DNA from 3 places in the Mesorhizobium sp. WSM4847 genome. Region 1 is predicted to be linked to each of the others. Evidence: riboswitches for the same ligand, from Rfam matches in the RefSeq annotation. Region 1 holds a riboswitch; each other region holds the start of a gene.
The links. Region 1 has a riboswitch for thiamine pyrophosphate ahead of thiC (phosphomethylpyrimidine synthase ThiC). Riboswitches for the same ligand answer to the same signal wherever they lie in the genome.
Positions count from the first base shown of each region.

Region 2: linked by a shared signal. The riboswitch ahead of thiC (phosphomethylpyrimidine synthase ThiC) and the one ahead of thiC (phosphomethylpyrimidine synthase ThiC) in region 1 are both predicted to bind thiamine pyrophosphate.
Region 3: linked by a shared signal. The riboswitch ahead of thiB (thiamine ABC transporter substrate binding subunit) and the one ahead of thiC (phosphomethylpyrimidine synthase ThiC) in region 1 are both predicted to bind thiamine pyrophosphate.

Region 1 covers NZ_JBVVPY010000012.1:139,657-146,875, reverse strand. Annotated here, with positions in the region: partial or broken gene AC0L28_RS18930 (response regulator) at 1-185, shown strand, start outside; partial or broken gene AC0L28_RS18925 (GNAT family N-acetyltransferase) at 184-573, shown strand; gene AC0L28_RS18920 (acyltransferase family protein) at 587-1,453, opposite strand; TPP riboswitch at 1,459-1,575, shown strand; gene thiC (phosphomethylpyrimidine synthase ThiC) at 1,680-3,515, shown strand; gene thiO (glycine oxidase ThiO) at 3,512-4,513, shown strand; gene thiS (sulfur carrier protein ThiS) at 4,482-4,679, shown strand; gene AC0L28_RS18900 (thiazole synthase) at 4,681-5,454, shown strand; gene AC0L28_RS18895 (thiamine phosphate synthase) at 5,451-6,056, shown strand; gene AC0L28_RS18890 (hydroxymethylpyrimidine/phosphomethylpyrimidine kinase) at 6,047-6,799, shown strand.
Region 2 covers NZ_JBVVPY010000006.1:87,037-94,255, reverse strand. Annotated here, with positions in the region: gene AC0L28_RS10395 (ABC transporter permease) at 1-756, shown strand, start outside; gene AC0L28_RS10390 (ABC transporter permease) at 760-1,683, shown strand; gene AC0L28_RS10385 (ABC transporter ATP-binding protein) at 1,680-3,320, shown strand; TPP riboswitch at 3,398-3,514, shown strand; gene thiC (phosphomethylpyrimidine synthase ThiC) at 3,616-5,445, shown strand; gene thiO (glycine oxidase ThiO) at 5,442-6,443, shown strand; gene thiS (sulfur carrier protein ThiS) at 6,412-6,609, shown strand; gene AC0L28_RS10365 (thiazole synthase) at 6,614-7,219, shown strand, end outside.
Region 3 covers NZ_JBVVPY010000034.1:24,685-31,903, reverse strand. Annotated here, with positions in the region: gene AC0L28_RS31530 (ABC-F family ATP-binding cassette domain-containing protein) at 1-1,206, opposite strand, end outside; gene AC0L28_RS31525 (thiamine diphosphokinase) at 1,208-1,852, opposite strand; TPP riboswitch at 1,955-2,068, shown strand; gene thiB (thiamine ABC transporter substrate binding subunit) at 2,112-3,125, shown strand; gene thiP (thiamine/thiamine pyrophosphate ABC transporter permease) at 3,381-5,000, shown strand; gene thiQ (thiamine ABC transporter ATP-binding protein) at 4,997-5,767, shown strand; gene AC0L28_RS31505 (M48 family metalloprotease) at 6,059-7,219, shown strand, end outside.

The DNA.
Region 1 (7,219 bases):
CCTACGGCGCAGCCGGCTTCGTCCCGAAATCGGCGCGCAAGAGCGATCTGGCCGCCGCCATTCGCTCGGCGATGGAAGGTGCGATCCACGTGCCCGAAACCTATGAAGGCAAGCCGCCGGACGCCGACAGCACCGATCGCGCCGAGATGGTGCAGCGCCTTGCCAAACTGACGCCGCAGCAGGTCGTGGCTTGAGCCGGAACGCCTGTCCTTCCTGCTCGGCGAAGCGTTTTATGCGCGTCGCATCGGTGCGCTCGAAGCCTTCATCATGACGTTCGACCAGGACGCCCGCTACGACAGTCCGAACTTCCTGTGGTTTCGCGAGCGCTATCCGCGCTTTGTCTATGTCGACCGTATCGTCGTCGCGGGAGAAGCGCGTGGCCGCGGCCATGCCCGCAGGCATGAAGATCTATTCGACCATGTTTCGCGTGCCGGCCAGACCATCGTCACTTGCGAGGTGAATGCCGAACCGCCCAATCCGGCTTCGGATGCCTTTCACGCCGCGCTCGGCTTCGTCGAGGTCGTCGACGCGGTGATCCACGGCGGCAAGAAGGCAGTGCGGATCACCGGCTGAGGCAACAGCTCTATCAGTTGCGGTTCAGCCAGGCGCGAGCCGGCTTTTCGACGATGTAATAGCTGCACAAAGCGCAAGCGCGCCTGCCAGCATCAGCAGCGGCGCACTGCCCTGCGCATAGACGAATTTTTAGAACGGCTGCTGCCACAGATACAGCGGAATACGACCACAGCCCCAGCGTCGCCATCGGCCAGGAAGACAAAAATCCGGTCAGATACCGAGTCCTGAAGTCGAGCGAATTGACGGCGAGCGCCAACAGCGGCACCGCGACCAGATAGTGGATCGGCGGCACCGCATCCATGAACAGAAGAACCGCTCCGACGGACGCCGCAATGGCGACATGCGGCCCCTTGAACAACGCCGGCAGCCTGTCGTCGGCCTTGAGCAGGCATATCACCGCCGATAGCAGGATCGAGGCGATGTGCACGTCGGTTCGCCAATAGGTCGTCTCGTAGTCGATCCCGAAGACCCAGTACGAAATCGCACCGTTCGCCATGGCCAGCACCGACAGCGCGCTGAGCAGCATGACGACACGGGCACGCCCCGAAACAACAAAGCTGATCAGCGCCAGGATTACATAGGCATGCTCTTCGACGCACAGCGACCAGATATGGTCGAGCGCGCCGGCGCGGCTGACGAGAATTCCGGCATAGTTGTAGGTGAATGTCAGCGCCGTCAGCGCCGCTTTCCATTTGAAGGCGACAAACGTGCCGGACAAGGCAACCATCGAAGCGAGGACGAAAACCAGCAGCGCCGGATAGATGCGGGAGAACCGGCGCTTGAAAAACGCCTTGAGCGGATAACGGATGCCGCCAACTAGGCGATAGCTGCTTTCGGCCGGACCCGGATGCGCTTGACAAATCGGAGCCGGCCCGTTCAACCTGAGGCATTCACCAGGGGAGTCCCGGCAAGGGGCTGAGATACTGCTGGCTTTCGCGGCGCAGTGACCCGTTGAACCTGATCCAGTTCATACTGGCGTAGGGACGGTGCAAGCGCTTTTGCGGGAGTTTACGCCCGAGGTCCTGTTTCAGCAGGTCAACCAAAGCGTCTTTTCATCCTTCCGGCACAGAACTGGGTCTCCAATGCATGAGCAAAGGAGCCTCACGATGAATGCCCTCACTCCAGCGGTTTCGACGGGACCACTGCCCGCCTCGCGGAAAATCCACAGGCCCGGTGCCATCCACCCGCAGATCAGGGTGCCGATGCGCGAAATCTCCGTCCATCCGACGGCCGGTGAGCCGCCCGTCACCGTTTACGATCCGTCCGGCCCCTATACCGACCCCACCCTCGAAATCAGTATCGAAAAGGGCCTTGCCCGACTTCGCCACGAATGGATCACGGCACGCGGCGATGTCGAGGACTATGACGGCCGCCACGTCCGGCCGGAGGACAACGGATTTGCGGCGGGCGAGCGCCTGACGCCGGAGTTTCCCATTTGCAGCCGGCCACTCAGGGCCAAGCAGGGCAAGGCGGTGACCCAGCTTGCCTATGCGCGCGCCGGGATCATCACGCCTGAAATGGAGTTCGTGGCCATCCGCGAAAACCTTGGTCGCGAGATCCTGCGCGGCAAGCTTGACCGCGACGGCGAAGCCTTCGGCGCAGCGATCCCCGATTTCGTCACACCGGAATTCGTGCGCGACGGGGTGGCGCGCGGGCGGGCTATCATTCCAGCCAACATCAACCATCCGGAGAGCGAGCCGATGATCATCGGCCGCAATTTCCTGGTCAAGATCAATGCCAATATCGGCAATTCAGCCGTCACCTCGTCGATGGCCGAAGAGGTCGAAAAAATGGTCTGGGCGATCCGCTCGGGAGCCGACACCGTCATGGACCTGTCGACCGGTCGCAACATCCACAACATCCGCGAATGGATCATCCGCAATTCGCCTGTGCCGATCGGAACCGTGCCGCTCTACCAGGCGCTTGAGAAGGTCGGAGGGATCGCCGAGGACCTGACCTGGGAAATCTACCGCGATACGCTGATCGAACAGGCCGAACAGGGCGTCGACTATTTCACCATCCATGCCGGTGTGCGGCTGCACTACATCCCGCTGACGGTCGACCGGGTCACCGGCATCGTGTCGCGCGGCGGCTCCATCATGGCCAAGTGGTGCCTGCATCATCACCGCGAAAGCTTCCTCTACGAGCATTTCGAGGAAATCTGCGACATCTGCCGCGCTTACGACGTGTCGTTCTCGCTCGGCGACGGCCTTCGTCCCGGCTCGATCGCCGACGCCAACGACGCGGCGCAGTTCGCCGAACTGGATACGCTCGGCGAGTTGACAAAGATCGCCTGGGCCAAGGATTGCCAGGTGATGATCGAGGGGCCCGGCCACGTACCGATGCACAAGATCAAGGAGAACGTGGACAAGCAGCTCGCTGTTTGCGGCGAGGCGCCGTTCTATACGCTTGGACCACTGACGACCGACATCGCGCCGGGCTATGACCACATCACCTCAGGTATCGGGGCGGCGATGATCGGCTGGTTCGGCACGGCCATGCTCTGCTACGTCACGCCGAAGGAACATCTCGGTCTTCCCGATCGCAACGACGTCAAGATTGGCGTGATCACCTACAAGATAGCCGCGCATGCCGCCGACCTGGCGAAGGGACACCCGGCGGCGAAACTCAGGGATGATGCCCTTTCCCGCGCGCGCTTCGAGTTCCGCTGGGAGGATCAATTCAACCTGTCGCTCGATCCCGAGACCGCGCGGTCCTTCCACGACCAGACCTTGCCCAAGGAGGCGCACAAGTTGGCACATTTCTGTTCGATGTGCGGCCCGAAATTCTGCTCAATGCGCATTTCCCACGATATCCGCGCCGAGGCACAGAAAGAGGGCATGGCGGCAATGGCCGCAAAATACCGCGAGGGCGGCGATCTCTACGTGCCAGCGGACGAGACCAGCGCCCCGCCCATGCCGGAGGCGCATGAGCCGTCATGAAGGTGTTGATCAAAGGGGCCGGCGTCGCCGGCCTCACCGCAGCTTTCGAGCTGGCCACCCGCGGCGCGGCAGTGACGGTTGCCGAGACGAGGCATAGCCTCGGCGGCAATGCGTCGTGGTTCGCCGGCGGCATGTTGGCGCCATGGTGCGAACGTGAAAGCGCCGAGCAGCCGGTGCTCGATCTCGGACGCGACGCCGCCGACTGGTGGGATACGGCAACGCCCGGGCAGGTGACGCGGGCCGGAACACTGGTCGTGGCCGCGCAGCGCGATGCGGCCGAGCTCGACCGGTTTGCCAGTCGCACGTCGGGGTACAGGCCTGTTGATGAAAACGAAATCGCACAGTTCGAGCCGGACCTCGCCGGTCATTTCCACCGTGCGCTGTTCTTCCCCGCCGAAGCCCATCTCGACCCGCGCCGGGCGATGGCTGCGCTTCACGACAAACTCGCAGCCATGGGAGTCGAATTTCACTTCGGCGCCAAGGCCCGGCATGTTTGCGGTTTCGATCGCCGGATCGACTGCACGGGCATCGCGGCGGAAGACGACCGACTGCGCGGCGTTCGCGGCGAGATGCTGATCCTGCGCACGCCCGATGTCTCGCTCTTGCGCCCGGTCCGGCTGCTTCATCCGCGCTTTCCGCTCTACGTAGTGCCGCGCACTGACCACCATTTCATGGCCGGCGCTACGATGATCGAGAGCCAGTCCGCTGGACGGGTCACGGCGCGTTCCATGATGGAGCTTTTGGGCGCGACCTATACCCTCCATCCGGCCTTTGGCGAGGCCGAGATCGTTGAAACCGGTGTCGGCGTCCGCCCAGCCTTTCCCGACAATCTGCCGCGTGTCGAAGCACGCGAAAGCACCGTCGCGATCAACGGGCTTTATCGCCATGGCTTTCTTCTCGCGCCCGCCATGGCGCGCCAGGCGGCCGAACTCGTCTTCAGTCACGACAAATCCTTGGAGCCTGCCAATGAAACTGATCGTCAACGGCCAAGCGCTTGAGATTGACGCCTCAACCCTGGCCGAACTGCTTGCCGCGCTCGACTATGAAGGCGATTGGCTGGCGACCGCCGTCAACAGCGACCTCGTGCACAAAGCCAGCCGGGCGGAATTCCGGTTGAGCGACGGCGACCGCATCGAAATCCTCTCGCCGATGCAGGGAGGCTAGCATGTTCGAACTTCTCGGGACGACGCTTCCTTCCCGCCTGCTTCTCGGCACGGCTCAATTCCCTTCGCCGGCCATCCTTGCCGATGCGGTCCAGGCGTCGGGCACGGCGGTGGTAACCGTTTCCTTGCGCCGCGAGATGGCAGGCGGCAGGGCTGGCGAAAAATTCTGGTCGCTGATCCGCTCGCTCGGCATGAGAATCCTGCCCAACACGGCCGGCTGCCACTCCGTCAAGGAAGCGGTCACGACGGCGAGAATGGCGCGCGAATTGTTCGACACGACCTGGATCAAGCTCGAGGTGATCGGCAACCACGACACTCTGCAGCCTGATGTGTTCGGACTGGTCCAAGCCGCCCGCATCCTGTGCGAGGATGGATTTTCGGTATTCCCCTATACCACCGACGACCGTGTTGTCGCCGAGCGGCTGCTGGAGGCGGGCTGCAAGGTCTTGATGCCGTGGTGCGCACCGATCGGTTCCGCCCTCGGACCGATCAACATAACTGCGCTGCGCTCGATGCGCGGACATTTCCCCGGCGTCCCGCTGATTGTGGACGCTGGCCTCGGGCGGCCGTCGCATGCGGCGACCGTCATGGAACTCGGCTTTGACGCCGTGCTCCTGAACACCGCTGTCGCCAAGGCGGCCGACCCCGTCGGCATGGCACGAGCATTCGGCAAGGCGGTCGAAGCCGGCCGTGAAGCTTTCTGCTCGGGAATGCTCGAACCGCGCGAGGTTGCCGAACCATCGACGCCGACCATCGGCAGGGCAGTTTTTTCATGAAGCTCGATCCCTTCTACCTGATCGTCGACAGCGCTGCCTGGATAGAACGGTTGGCGCCCATCGGCGTCAAGCAGGTTCAGCTTCGCATCAAAAGCATGAATGAGACCAGGTTGCGCGCCGAGATCCGCAAGTCGAATGCCTTGTGTGCCCAACACAAATGCCAGCTCGTCGTCAACGATCATTGGCGCCTGGCAATCGAGGAAGGCTGCGATTTCGTGCATCTCGGCCAGGAGGATTTGCAAACCGCCAACCTCTCGAGGATACGGGCAGCCGGCGTCAGGCTCGGATTGAGCACGCATGATAATGTCGAGCTGGAAACGGCCATGTTTGCGGAGCCCGACTATATTGCGCTCGGTCCGATCTATCCCACCATCTTGAAGAGGATGAAGTGGACGCCGCAAGGGCTAGAGCGGCTCGGTGAATGGAAGCGCCGGATCGCGCCGACACCCCTGGTCGCGATCGGCGGCCTCAATCCCAACCGGCTCGAGGATGTATTCGGTGCCGGTGCGGACAGCGCCGCCGTGGTGACCGACATTACATTGAATCCCGACCCGGAAGCGCGAACACGCGAGTGGATCGAAAAGACAAAGCCATGGCGCTGAGGCGCGAACCCCATGTGCTTGTCGTCGGCGGATCGGATTCCAGCGGCGGTGCTGGAATAGCACGAGACATCGAGACGATCACTGCCATTGGCGTGCGCACCTGTCTTGCTGTCACCGCGCTGACGGTGCAAACGCACGACGCCGTCATGGAAATTAATCGTTCGCCACCAAGCCTGGTGGCCGATCAGATGCACGCCGCGCTGCAGGCCAACGAAGTGGCGGCAATCAAGATCGGCATGCTCGGAACAGCCGAGACCATCCTTACCGTTGCGGCGGTGCTGCGCGAAAATGGGCAAGTGCCGGCAGTACTCGACCCTGTGCTGGCCTCCACTTCAGGCCACGCACTTCTGGAAGCAGGCTCTATCGATGCCATGAAGCGCGATCTGATGCCACTTTGCTGCATTGTCACGCCCAACCTCCCTGAACTGGCGCTCCTTATTGGCTCCGAACTGGCAGTGGATGAGGACGGAGCGCTCCAACAAGGACAAAGACTGCTGGCCGTCGGTGCTCAAGCCCTGCTGATTAAGGGTGGGCATGCGTCGGGACCCCGATCGACCGATATTCTGTTACGCTCCGGTCATGAACCCATCCCCTTCGATGCACCGCGCCTTGCCGCATCGATGCGCGGAACAGGTTGCGTGCTGGCCAGCGCGATTGCGGCGCATCTGGCGAAGGCGAAGCCGCTCGAAGACAGCGTGCGCGAAGGCAAGCTGTTTGTTTTCGAGAGGCTTCGGCACGATTGATCTTGCCGGTGATGACTACGGCCTGGGCGTTGAGAACGTCGAGCGTGGTGCGCTGGCCGACATCGCTGCTCGACGACGCCATTCAAGGCAAGTCGGGCTGTGGTGTACGTGGTCCATGCTGCAGTCACTTGCTGAGGACCAGAGCGCGGCCGACTCCTCGTCGGGGCGCCGCTGAGCTTGTTATTGTCCTCACCGTAGGTATCGATCCGGGCCTGATTGGGCGATTCCTTATTCCGTCGTACAAGCGCCGAAGTGCGGCCATCCGAATAGATCGGTGTGGTCAGCGTCGCGCCGATGCTGGCTGAGTAGTCGTGCCGTCCTGCTGGCTGGCAATAGGTGAGGTGTTGCGACAGGCGCTCGAGACGCCAGCTGAAGTGGAAAGCTGCCGTGGCAGCAGCGCACCTTCGGCCGTTGCCACTC
Region 2 (7,219 bases), on a different contig from region 1:
AACGGCCTCGATCAGCCGATCCATTGGCAGTTTCTGGGATATCTGCGCGATCTGCTGCAGCTGGATTTCGGTGAATCGCTGCGCCAGAACCGCTCGGCGATGCAGGTCGCGCTCGAGGCGTTCCCGGAAACGCTGAAGCTGGCCGTCGTCGCGATCACGCTGTCGACCGCCTTGGCAATCCTTGTCGGCTCGCTGGCGGCCGCGTGGCCAGGCAGCATCTTCGACCGTATCGCCAGCCTCGTCTCGCTGGCCGGCGCAAGCGCGCCGGATTTCTGGGTCGCCATCGTCGGCATCCTTGTCTTCGCCGTGGGGCTCGGGCTTTTGCCGACATCGGGCACCGGCACCTGGGTCCACTGGATCATGCCGACCTTCGTGCTGATGCTTCGCCCTTTCGGTCTCCTGGTGCAGGTCGTGCGCGGAACCATGCTGTCGGCGCTTGCCTCTCCATACATCAAGACCGCAAGGGCCAAGGGCCTGCCGCGGCAGAAGATCATCTTCGGCCATGCGCTTCGCAACTCGCTGCTGCCCGTCGTCACGGTCGCCGGCGACCTGGCGACCAGCCTCGTCAACGGCGCCGTCGTCGTGGAGTCGATATTCGGCTGGCCCGGCATCGGCAAGCTGATGATCGATTCGATCATGCAGCGCGATTTTGCCGTCGTCCAGTCGACCATCCTGGTGACGGCAACCGCCATCTTCATCCTGAACATCGCGATCGACCTCCTCTACGCGGTTCTCGATCCGCGCATCCGGTACTGAGCCATGACGATCATCACCCCCGACATCAAGCCGGCGGCCGTTCCAGGCAGCGGCCGCGTGCTTTTCGCCTATTTGAAGCGCGACAGGCTTGCGCTCGCCGCCGCCATTTTCCTGGTGATCGTCGTGCTCGCTGCGGTCCTCGGCCCGTGGCTGGTGGGCGATGCCGCTTCGCGGCTGGGCCTGCGCCAGCGCAATCTTGCCCCGTTCTCGCTGGCCAGTGGCTGGATCTACGTCCTTGGCGCCGACACCCTCGGCCGGCCCATCCTGGCCAGGCTGATTGTCGGCGCGCAGAACACATTCGGCATTGCCGCGGCGGCGGTGTTCGCGTCGATGCTGGTCGGTGGAACGCTGGGCCTGATAGCGGGCTATTCGGAGCGCTGGTACAGCCATCTCATCCTGCGCCTCGCCGATGTCGTCATGAGCTTTCCCTCGCTGCTGCTGGCGCTCATCGTTCTCTACACGCTGGGTCCGAGCATCACCAACCTGGTGATCGTTCTCGCCGTGACGCGCATGCCGATCTACCTCAGAACGGCGCGCGCGGAAGTGCTGGAGTTGCGCGAGCGCATGTTCGTCAGCGCGGCGCGAGCCATGGGCGCGAAGCCGGCCCGGATCATCATCCGGCACATCGCCCCCCTGGTCCTGCCGACATTGGTGACGATTTCAGCCATTGATTTCGCGACCGTCATTTTGTCGGAATCGGCGCTGAGTTTCCTTGGCCTCGGCATTCAGCCACCCGACTTCACCTGGGGCGCAATGGTCGCAAACGGCCGCGGCTATCTCGCCACCGCCTGGTGGATCGCATTCTGGCCGGGCCTTGCAATCATGCTGACGACGCTGTCGCTCAACATCCTCTCGAACTGGGCGCGCACCGTCGCCGATCCGCAGCAACGCTGGCGCCTTCAGACATTGCGAAAAGCTGCCCGATGAGCAACGCGACCATTCTCAAGGTGGAGTGTCTGACCGTCGATTTTCTTTCGGACGATGAACCGATACGCGCCGTCGACGATGTCTCTTTCCACGTCAGCCGTGGCGAGACGCTGGTGATCCTCGGCGAAAGCGGTTCGGGTAAGAGCGTCAGCACCAGCACGGTGATGGATCTCATCGACTGTCCGCCAGGCGACATCGTGGCCGGCTCCTGCCTCTTCGATGGCGTCGAACTGTCAGGCCTCGGTGCCGAGGCGCGCCGAAGCATCAACGGCCGCAGGATTGCGATGATCTTTCAGGATCCGCTCGCCTATTTGAACCCGGTCTACACGGTGGGGCGCCAGATCGAGGAGGTCTATGAGAGCCACGGCGCAGAGAGCGGCAAGGGCGCACGCGCCAAGACGATAGAACTGCTTCGGCGCGTCGGCATTCCAGAGCCGCAAAACCGCGTCGACTTCTATCCGCATCAGTTCTCGGGCGGACAGCGCCAGCGCGTGATGATTGCCATGGCGATCGCGTTGAAACCGGACATCCTGATCGCCGATGAGCCGACGACTGCCCTGGACGTCAGCGTGCAAGCGCAGATCCTCGATCTGCTGCGCGATCTCCAGCGCGAAACCGGCATGGCGTTGATCATGATCACCCACGACCTCGAAGTCGCCGCGTCCATGGCGGACCGGATCATCGTCATGAACGGCGGCAAGGTCGTCGAGACAGGCATCGCCAAGGAGGTCTTCAGCAATCCGCAGCACCCCTATACGCGCCGCCTCATCGCCGCCCTGCCCCACGGCAACGCAGCGGAGGCGCCGAACAGGCGTTCGACGGCGATCGCCGGCGAGACGCTGCTCAAGGTGGAACATCTCACCAAGCACTATGAGCTTGCTTCCGGAGCTTTTAGCAGCAAGCGGACGTTCAAGGCGGTGGACGACATAAGCTTCGAGGTCAGGAGAGGAGAAACGCTCGGCATCGTCGGCGAGTCCGGCTCCGGCAAATCGAGCGTCGCGCGCATGCTGTTGGGGCTGAACGCGCCAAGCGCCGGCAAGGCGGTCTTTGCCGGTGAGAACATCTTCGACATGAATGGGAAGCGCCTCATGGCGTTTCGGCGCAAGGTCCAGATGGTCTTCCAGGATCCATACGGTTCGATGAATCCGCGCATGCGCGTTTACGCCATCATTTCCGAACCCTGGGTGATCCACCGCGATATCCTGCCGAAGGACAGGTGGAAGGCTCGCGTGGCAGAGCTCCTGGAACTGGTGGGGCTGTTGCCGGAGCACGCCGAGCGCTACCCGCATCAGTTTTCCGGCGGCCAGCGGCAGCGCATCGCCATTGCGCGCGCACTTGCGAGCGAGCCGGAACTGATCGTCTGCGACGAGGCGGTTTCGGCGCTCGACGTCTCTATCCAGGCGCAGGTGATCGACCTTCTGGCCGACCTCAGGACGAGGCTCGGCCTCTCCTATATTTTCATCACCCACGACTTGCCGATCGTGCGCCATTTTGCCGACCGGATCATGGTCATGAAAGACGGACGGATTGTCGAGGAAGGCCAAACCGCGGCGCTGTTCGGAGCGCCTCGCCACGACTATACGCAAAGCCTGCTGCAGGCTGTGCCGCAGCCCAAATGGCTAACGCAGGCTCAATAGTTCGTCCGCGCGCGCCCAGCAGGCCGATTGATGGGCCGAATGCGCTTGACAAAATGGCGATCGCCCGCTCAATTTGACCCATTCACCAGGGGGGTCCCGGCAAGGGGCTGAGATACTGCTGGCTTTCGCGGCGCAGTGACCCGTTGAACCTGATCCAGTTCATACTGGCGTAGGGACGGTGCAAGCGCTTTGCGGGAGTCCATGCCCGAAAACCTGTAAGCAGGCAGGCAGAAGCGTCTTTTCATCCTTCCGGCACAGAACTGGGTCTCCAATGCATGAGCAAAGGAGCCTCAAAATGAATGCCATTTCCCCCGCCGTGTCGACGGGACCGCTGCCCGCCTCAAGGAAAATCCACAAACCCGGCCTGATTCACCCGCAGATCAGGGTGCCGATGCGGGAAATCGCCGTCCATCCGACGGCAGGCGAACCGCCTGTCACCGTTTACGATCCGTCCGGCCCCTATACGGACCCGACTGTCGAAACCAGCATCGAAAAGGGCCTCGCCAGGTTTCGCAATGAATGGGTGACGGTGCGCGGCGACGTCGAATTCCACGATGCCCGCAGTGTCAGGCCGGAGGACAACGGCTTTGCGTCAGGTGAGCGCCTGACGCCGGAATTTCCCGTGCGCCACCGGCCGCTAAAGGCAAAAACGGGCCAAGCGGTGACGCAGCTTGCCTATGCGCACGCCGGGATCATCACCCCCGAAATGGAGTTCGTCGCCATTCGCGAGAATCTCGGCCGCGAGAGCTTACGCGGCGGGATGCAGCGCGACGGCAACTCTTTCGGCGCGGCGATCCCGGACTTCGTCACGCCGGAATTCGTGCGCGACGAGATAGCGCGCGGACGGGCTATCATTCCCGCCAACATCAACCACCCGGAGAGCGAGCCGATGATCATCGGCCGCAATTTCCTGGTCAAGATCAATGCCAATATCGGCAATTCAGCCGTCACCTCGTCGATGGCCGAAGAGGTCGAAAAAATGGTCTGGGCGATCCGCTCGGGAGCCGACACCGTCATGGACCTGTCGACCGGTCGCAACATCCACAACATCCGCGAATGGATCATCCGCAATTCGCCTGTGCCGATCGGAACCGTGCCGCTCTACCAGGCGCTTGAGAAGGTCGGAGGGATCGCCGAGGACCTGACCTGGGAAATCTACCGCGATACGCTGATCGAACAGGCCGAACAGGGCGTCGACTATTTCACCATCCATGCCGGTGTGCGGCTGCACTACATCCCGCTGACGGTCGACCGGGTCACCGGCATCGTGTCGCGCGGCGGCTCCATCATGGCCAAGTGGTGCCTGCATCATCACCGCGAAAGCTTCCTCTACGAGCATTTCGAGGAAATCTGCGACATCTGCCGCGCTTACGACGTGTCGTTCTCGCTCGGCGACGGCCTTCGTCCCGGCTCGATCGCCGACGCCAACGACGCGGCGCAGTTCGCCGAACTGGAAACGCTCGGCGAGTTGACAAAGGTCGCCTGGGCCAAGGATTGCCAGGTCATGATCGAGGGGCCGGGCCATGTTCCGATGCACAAGATCAAGGAGAACATGGACAGGCAGTTCGAAGTCTGCGGCGAGGCGCCCTTCTACACGCTTGGGCCGCTGACCACCGACATCGCACCCGGCTACGACCACATCACCTCAGGCATCGGCGCGGCAATGATCGGCTGGTACGGCACGGCGATGCTCTGCTATGTCACGCCCAAGGAGCATCTCGGTCTCCCCGACCGCAACGACGTCAAAACGGGCGTCATCACCTACAAGATAGCCGCGCACGCCGCCGATCTCGCCAAGGGTCATCCGACGGCGAAGGTCAGGGATGACGCCCTTTCCCGCGCACGCTTCGAGTTTCGTTGGGAAGACCAGTTCAACCTGTCGCTCGACCCCGAAACCGCGCGCTCCTTCCACGACGAGACTTTGCCGAAGGAGGCGCACAAGCTGGCGCATTTCTGCTCGATGTGCGGGCCGAAATTCTGCTCGATGCGCATCTCCCACGACATTCGGGCCGAGGCACAGAAAGAGGGCATGGCGGCGATGGCCGCGAAGTACCGCGAGGGCGGCAATCTTTATATGCCGGTGGACGGCGAACCGCCCATGCCGAAGATGCCGGAGCCGTCATGAGGCTGCTGGTCAAAGGGGCTGGCGTCGCCGGCCTCACCGCCGCCTTCGAACTCGCCGCCCGCGGTGCTGCGGTAACCATTGCCGAGACCCGGCATGGCCTTGGCGGCAACGCATCATGGATGGCCGGCGGCATGCTGGCGCCCTGGTGCGAGCGCGAAAGCGCCGAGCAGCCGGTGCTGGATCTCGGACGCGATGCCGCCGACTGGTGGGATGCGGTCCTGCCGGGTCATGTCACGCGGGCCGGAACGCTCGTTCTGGCAACGCCGCGGGATGCGGGCGAACTCGACCGGTTTGCAAGCCGCACGTCGGGTCATCGGCGGATCGACGAAGACGAAATCGCGCTCCTGGAACCCGATCTCGCCGGCCGCTTCCGTCGCGGGCTGTTCTTCCCGGGCGAAGCCCATCTCGACCCACGCCGTGCAATGGCGGCGCTGCATGAAAAACTCGCCGGAAGGGGCGTCGAGTTCCGCTTCGGAATGGACGCCCTGCACATGACGGGATTCGACCGCGAGATCGACTGCATAGGAATGGCGTCCAGCGATGAAAGGCTTCGCGGCGTTCGCGGCGAGATGCTGATCCTGCGTACACCGGACATCTCGCTGTCGCGCCCGGTCAGGCTGCTGCACCCGCGTTTGCCGCTCTATCTGGCGCCGCGCGCCGACCACCATTTCATGGCGGGTGCAACGATGGTCGAGAGTCTGTCCACGGAGCCGGTCACGGTGCGGGCGATAATGGAACTCCTGAACGCCGCCTATTCGGTTCATCCCGCCTTCGGCGAGGCCGCGATCGTTGAGACGGGCGTCGGCATTCGCCCGGCGTTTTCCGACAACCTGCCGCGCGTCGAAGCGCATGGCAGGACCGTCGCGATCAACGGGCTCTACCGCCATGGTTTCCTTCTGGCCCCCGCCATGGCGCGTCGGGCGGCCGACCTTGTTTTCGATTCTGACAAACCGGTGGAACTTGCTGATGAAACTGACGGTCAACGGCGAAGCGCATGAGATCACCGCCGCCACCCTGGCGGAGCTTCTCGCGGCGCTCGACTACGAAGGCAACTGGCTTGCAACGGCAGTGAACAGCGAGGTTGTGCACGCGACTGAGCGGGCGCTGTTCCAGCTGAAGGACGGCGACCGGATCGAAATCCTCTCACCCATGCAAGGAGGTTAGCAACGTGATCGAGCTTTACGGAACCAAGCTTCCGTCGCGCCTGCTTCTCGGCACCGCACAGTACCCCTCGCCCGCCATTCTTGCCGATGCGGTCAAGGCATCCTGCGCGTCCGCGGTGACCGTCTCATTGCGCCGCGAAATGGCCGGCGGCAAGGGTGGCGAGAAATTCTGGTCGCTTATCCAATCGCTGCGGCTGCATGTCCTACCCAACACCGCCGGTTGTCACTCCGTCAAGGAAGCCGTCACGACCGCAAATATGGCGCGCGAGGTCTTCGGCACGAACTGGATCAAGCTCGAGGTGATCGGCAATCATGACACGCTGCAGCCTGACGTCTTCGGCTTGGTCGAGGCCGCGCGAATCTTGTGCGACGACGGCTTTGCTGTATTTCCTTACACGACGGACGATCTCGTCGTCGCCGAGCGATTGCTGGAAGCCGGATGCAGGGTGCTCATGCCCTGGTGCGCGCCGATCGGTTCTGCGCTTGGACCGGTAAATATCACCGCGCTCCGCTCGATGCGCGGCCATTTCCCGGATGTCCCGCTAATCGTGGATGCGGGCCTCGGCCGCCCATCTCACGCGGCTCTCGTGATGGAACTCGGCTTCGACGCG
Region 3 (7,219 bases), on a different contig from region 1:
CACCGGCGTGCGCGCCTGTTCCGGCTTGAACAGGAAGTCCTTCATGTAGGAGACGACGTGGCGCTGCTCGCCGTTGATGACAAGGTTCTCGCCGCGGCCGTCGGTGAGATACTGCGCCAGCGTCTCTTGCGGGTCGACCGCCTCGCGTTTCTGGTCGAGCGTGGCGATCTCCAGATTGGTGCCGAGTCGCACCGTGCCTGAGTCCGGCTTCAATTCGCCGGTCAGCATCTTCAGCAGCGTCGTCTTGCCGACGCCGTTCGGGCCGACCAGGCCAACGCGGTCACCGCGCTGGATGCGGGTCGAGAAACCCCTGACCACGGTGAGGTCGCCAAAGCTCTTCTCGATGTTCCTGGCCTCGATCACCAGCTTGCCGGATTCGGCGGCGTCGCTGGCCACCATGGTCGCCGCACCCTCGGCGCCGCGATGGCCGCGAAAGCGCTGGCGCATGGTCTGCAGTTCGCCGAGCCGGCGCATGTTGCGCTTGCGCCTTGCCGTCACGCCATAGCGCAACCAGTGCTCCTCGCGAACGATCTGGCGGCCAAGCTTGTGCTGCTCGCGCTCTTCTTCTTCCAGCACGGTGTCGCGCCATTCCTCGAAATGGCCAAAACCCTTGTCCAGCCTGCGGGTCTGGCCACGATCGAGCCAGACGGTGGCGCGCGACACGCGCTCGAGGAAGCGGCGGTCGTGCGAGATGACGATCAGCGCCGAAGAGGTGCGGGCAAGCTCCTCCTCCAGCCATTCGATGACCGACAGGTCGAGATGGTTGGTCGGCTCATCGAGGAGGAGAATGTCGGGCTCCGGCGCCATGACGCGTGCCAGGGCAGCACGGCGGGCTTCACCGCCGGAGAGATCGTTCGGCCGTTCCTCGCCGGACAGGCCGAGATGCTCCATCAGATAGGTGGCGCGGTAGGGATCGTCGGCGGGTCCGAGCCCCGCCTCGACATAGGCGCGGACGCTGGCGAAACCATCCATGTCGGGCATTTGCGGCAGGTAGCGCACTGTTGCCGAAGGCTGGCGGAACACCTCGCCATCCTGCGGCTCGATCAATCCCGCAGCGATCTTCAGCAACGTCGACTTGCCCGAGCCGTTGCGGCCGACCAGAGCGATCTTGTCGCCCGCCGACGCCGTCAGTTCCGTCCCGTCGAGCAGCGGCGTGCCACCGAAGGTCAGTTTTATCCCGTCGAGATTGAGAAGCAGCGGCGCCATGTCAGCTTTCAGGTAGGGGGAATGGATGGGCGAGCAACAGCGCGCGGCCGCTGCCCAGCGCGACTTCGAGCCGGCCCTTGACCTCGTTGGAAATGGTCAGCGACGAGCCGAACGCCACCTCGACATGGTTCAGCGGCCATTTGGCGCCGGTCACGGTCAGACCGGCAAGGTCGGAGAAGCCGAGAATCGAAAACAGCGTGCCGTCGGCGTAGTCGAAGCCGGCCTTTCCGGGAAGCAAGGGGACGCCTTCCTGTGCGCCACTGGTCAAAAGCACCTCTGTCTCTGCCTCGGCCAGCCGGACGCCGAGCGCCAGGTGCAGGAAGGCGTGGTCGGTGCGCTTGCCGCCGAACGCGCCGGCGAGCACGAGGCTGGTCGCGCCGCGTTCGAGCGCGGCGGCGATAGCCAGTTCGCCGTCGGTCTTGTCCTTTTCTGCCGGAAACACCTGGCGCGGCACGGCGGCGAGCTCGTCCGGCAAATCCGCCGGCACCGAATCGAAGTCGCCGACCCAGAGTTCCGGCGTCAGGCGCAGAGTCCGGGCATGGCTGATGCCGGCGTCGGCGGCGATGACACGCGTGCCTTCGACCTGGCGGTCGAGCAGCGGCGTGCGGATAAGGTCGCCGCCAAGCAGGATGGTGAATTTGCTCATATGCGTGGCCCTTACCAGCCCTGCTTGCGAAACGGAAGGCCGCGGTCTGGATGCCCGGCAAACTTCCGCTTGCGCCGCAGATGGGCCGGGCCTATGTGTCGAAGCGCTCTAACGGGGTGCTGGACGCGATCTTCGCGGACCGGCTGAGAGGCAACCTGCCAACCCGCTGAACCTGATCCGGTTTGTACCGGCGGAGGGATTAGACGTTTCGGACAACCCGACGCCTCAATTCCCTTCAACGCCAACGAAGGAGGCGCCGATGCGCACGTTTTTATACACACTTGTTTCGGCAGTGCTGCTCGCGGCGACCGTTCTCGCCGGCACCGGGCCGGCATCCGCGCAGGAAAAACTCACCGTCTATACCTATGAGAGCTTCACCGCCGAATGGGGTCCAGGCCCGGCGGTCAAGAAGGCGTTCGAGGCCGAATGCGGCTGTATTCTCGAATTCGTCGCGGTCGCCGACGGCGTCGCCCTGCTCAACCGCGTCAGGCTGGAAGGGGCCACGACCAAGGCCGACATCGTGCTCGGCCTCGACACCAATCTGACGGCGGAAGCCAAGGCCACCGGCCTGTTTTCGCCGCATGGTGCCGTCATCGACGTCAAGGTGCCGGGCGGCTGGAGCGACGATATTTTCGTGCCGTTCGACTATGGTTATTTCGCCGTCGTCTACGACACCGAAAAGCTGAAGACGCCGCCGAAGAGCCTGAAGGAATTGGTCGAGGGCAATGCCGATGAAAAGATCGTCATTCAGGATCCGCGCACCTCGACGCCCGGTCTCGGCCTGCTGTTGTGGGTGAAGTCGGTTTATGGCGACAAGGCGCCCGAAGCCTGGGCCAAGCTTAAGGCAAAGGTGCTCACCGTGACGCCGGGCTGGAGCGAGGCCTACGGCCTGTTCACCAAGGGCGAGGCGCCGATGGTGCTGTCCTATACCACGTCGCCGGCCTATCACATGGTCGCCGAAAACACCCAACGCTATCAGGCAGCGTCCTTCGACGAGGGCGCGTATCTGCAGATCGAGGTTGCCGGCATCACCAAATCAGGTGCGAAGAACCCGTTGGCGAAACAGTTCCTGACTTTCATGACCGGGCCGAAATTCCAGGATGTCATTCCCGAGACCAACTGGATGTTCCCTGCCGGCAAGACCGAGAAGCCGCTCAATCCGGCTTTCGACAAGCTCGTCAAGCCGACCAAGACGTTGCTGTTAAGCCCCGAAGAGGTCGCCGCCAACCGCAAGGCCTGGGTCGACGAATGGCTGTCGGTGATGAGCAAGTAGGACTTAGATTTCTGCATGGTGTTCGCTCCACGCCACCCCCCTCTGGCCTGCCGGCCATCTCCCCCTCCAGGGGGGAGATCGGATGTCACTTCCGCTTTCGCCAATCGCAACAGTCGAAGGATTGAGGCGAGGGTGAAGCTTCTAATCTCCCCCCTTGTGGGGGAGATGGCCGGCAGGCCAGAGGGGGGTGGGCGGGAACTCGACCTCAGCCACATCCCATCTTTCAGCGCCCGCCGTTAAGTTGGGCAGCGCGGAATGCACACTGGCCATCGTAGAGATCCCCGCATCACCGCCGGCACCATCGCGCTTGCCGCTGTTGCGCTGCTGATCGGCGGCGCGTTCGCCGGGCTCATCGTCGAAGGCGCCCGCGATCCGTCCGGCGCCGCGTCGGCCTTCGATTCCTACCTCTTCCGCGTCGCCCGATTCACGTTGTGGCAGGCATTGCTGTCGACGCTGCTCTCCGTCGTGCCGGCGCTGTTCGTGGCGCGGGCGCTGTCGCGGCATCCGCGCTTCTTTGGTCGCGGCCTGATCCTGCAGCTCTTCGCCGTGCCGCTCGCGCTGCCGGCCATCGTCGCAGCACTCGGGATTCTGGCACTCTATGGCCGTGCCGGCTATTTCGCCGGCGTGCTCAGCGCGAACGGCGGTCAGGGCTGGCCGGGCATATACGGCCTGTCCGGCATACTCGTCGCCCATGTCTTCTTCAATCTGCCGCTGGCGACGCGGCTGTTCCTCGAAGCGCTTGCGACAGTGCCGGCCGACCAGTGGCGGCTGGCGAGCCAACTTGGCATGGGCGCCAGGCCCGCCTTCCGGCTGATCGAATGGCCGACGCTGCGCGCGGCGCTGCCGGGCGTCGCCGGGCTTGTCTTCATGCTCTGCATCACATCCTTTACCATCGTACTCACGCTGGGCGGCGGGCCGCGTGCGACAACGCTGGAGGTCGCCATCTACCAGGCGCTGCGTTTCGATTTCGATCCTGCCCGAGCGGTGACGCTGACAGTGCTGCAGATCGCGCTGACCTTCGTCGTCGTGCTGGCATTGATGCGGCTCGGCGCCAATACCGTCGGCGACGCCAACCTGCCGGTGGCTTCGCGCCGCTATCTTTCGGCCGGCGCCGCCGAGACCGTGCTGAACGCAGCATTGATCATCCTCGCTTTGCTGTTCGTCGCCGGGCCGATGGCGGCCACGGTGACGTCAGGCCTTGGCGCCGATCTCGGCCGGCTGGCGGGCGAGAGCGCGGTGCGGCAAGCGGCGCTGACCAGCGCCGTGCTCGCCTTGCTGGCGGCGCTGCTCGCAGTGGCGCTGTCGCTGTCGCTGGTCATGGCACGACGGGCGCTGGCCTTGAGGCGTCGCGTCGGCGCCGGGACGCTGCTCGAACACGCCACCGATACCGGCGCCGGCTTCGTCCTCGTCGTGCCGCCCGTCGTCATAGGCGCCGGCTGGTTCCTGCTGCTGCGTTCGGTCAGCGACGTCTTTGCCATCGCCCCTGTCATGGTCGTCGCCGTCAATGCGGTGATGGCGATGCCGTTTGCCATCCGCGCCATTCGCCCCGGCTATGATGCGGCGAGTGAACGTCACGAACGGCTCTGTCTGCTGCTTGGCATTTCGGGCTGGAGCCGTTTCCGGCTGGTCGACTGGCCGTCGCTGCGGCGGCCGCTCGCCACCGGCTTCGCGTTCGCGATGGCTTTGTCGCTCGGCGATCTCGGCGTCATTGCCCTGTTTGGCAGCGACTCCCTGCAGACGCTGCCTTATCTCTTGCTGGCCCGCATGGGCAGCTACCGCACGATGGACGCGGCCGGCCTGGCATTGCTGCTCGGCCTGGTCTGTCTCGCGCTTGTCCTGGCCGCGGACTGGCTGGGACGGGGAGAAAAATCATGATGCTCAACAGCGAAAACGGTACGGCTGTGCGGCTGGAAAAGGTCTCGTTCAGCTATGGCGAAGCGCCGTTTTTATTCGATGTCGAGTTCGCCGCCTCGAAGATCACCGCCATCATGGGGCCGAGCGGCTCGGGAAAATCGACGCTGCTCAACCTGGTGGCCGGCTTCGAGACGCCGCAATCGGGCCGCGTGCTGATCGGTGGCGGCGACGTCGGCGGTAAACCACCTTCGGCGCGGCCAGTGTCGATGGTGTTCCAGGAAAACAATCTCTTCGCCCATCTTTCGGTCGAACGAAATGTCGGCCTTGGCCGCTCGCCGTCGCTCAGGCTGACCGAGGCCGACCACGCTGCAATCGCCGCGGCGCTCAAGCGCGTCGGCCTTGCCGGCAAGCAACAGCGCCTGCCGCGCGAACTCTCCGGCGGCGAGCGGCAGCGCGTCGCACTCGCCCGCGTCCTGGTGCGCGACCGGCCGGTGCTCTTGCTCGACGAACCGTTCGCCTCGCTCGGACCGGCGTTGCGCGACGACATGCTCGATCTGGTAGCCGACGTCCATGCGGAGCGGCGCATGACGGTGCTGTTCGTCACCCATCAGCCGGAGGACGCCCACCGTATCGGCCAGGACATGGTGTTCCTGGACAATGGCACGGTTGCCGCAACCGGGACTGTCGCCGATTTTTTTACCAAGGCTGGACCGGAAGCCTTCCGGCGCTATATCGGTGCAGGTCCGTTTGGCGCAGGATCACGAGATGTTGCCCGGAAGCGGACATAATTTACGGCCAAACCGGCTTCAGGCGATGTGGCGTTTGCTTGCCATGGTCAAAGTAGTGTGGCTAGGTCCTCCGATACTGGTCCGGCATAGGTTGTGATTTGCCACTACGGTGCCATCCGCGCTCGTGGGCTCGAAGGACGCTGTGGCAGTTGATTTTGCGCATGATCTGAAAATCGATGCCCGATTTTCGGGCCATGTGCTGAGAGCCGAAAGGAAGCTGTTCTGCCGACCGGCACAGACAGAGTGAGAAGGAAACCGCTGGCGCGCTTCCTGGCGCTGGCCGGCTTTGCCATGGCGTTGGCAAGCTGCCAGATGTTCACGCCTCCGGACGTTCAGGAATCCGGCTTCCAGCCTTCCAGCAAACCGGTCACCGTCGACAATGTTGCCGCCAACAGCAAGGTCGCCGAAATGGCCAAGGCGCAGCATCCGCGCATCCTCGCGACCTATGGCGGCGAATATTCCGATCCCAAGCTCGAGCGCATGGTCGCCAAAGTCGTCGGCAGCCTGACGGTGGTTTCGGCCAACCCGAGCCAGACCTACCGCATCACGATCCTCAATTCGCCCAACGTCAACGCTTTCGCATTGCCTGGCGGCTATCTCTACATCACGCGCGGCCTGTTGGCGCTGGCCAACGATTCGGCCGAGCTCGCCGCGGTCATCGCGCATGAGATGGGCCATGTCACTGCAAACCACGGCTTGCAGCGCCAGCAGCTCGAGGCCGAGGAAGGCTTTGCGACAAAAGTCGTCTCGGATGTGCTCGGCGACAGCCCGACCGCCAAGGCGGCACTGATCCGCGGCAAGCTGCGGCTTGCCCAGTTCTCGCGCAATCAGGAGCTGGAGGCCGACGGCATCGGCATCAAGTCGATCGGCGAGGCGGGCTTCGATCCGTTTGCCGCCGGCCGCTTCCTGCAGTCCATGTCGGCCTACACCGATTTCCGCTCGATCAGCGGCGCCACCGATGCCAGCCTCGACTTCCTGGCAACGCACCCGAACACGCCGCAACGCATCGATCTGGCGCAGCGCCATGCCCGCCAGTTCGGCGCGCCCGGCGTCGGCACGCGCGACCGCGACGCCTTCCTCGCCGGCATAGACGGGCTGCTCTACGGCGATACGCCGGAGGAAGGCTATGTGCGTGGCGAAACCTTCCTGCATCCGGGGCTCGGCGTGTCGTTCTCGGTGCCCGACGGCTTCATCATCGACAACTCGGCCGCGGCGGTGACGGCAACCGGGCCGGGCGACATAGCGATCCGCTTCGACGGCGTCTCGATCGACAGGAACCGATCGCTGACCGACTACCTCCGCAGCGGCTGGGTGGCCGGTCTCGACGAAAGCAGCGTGCGCCAGGAAACAATCAACGGCAACGAGGCGGCGACGGCGCATGCCAGCGCCGAGGGCTGGCAGTTCGGCATCGCGGTGATCCGCGCCGGCGGCCAGGTCTACCGGCTGCTGACG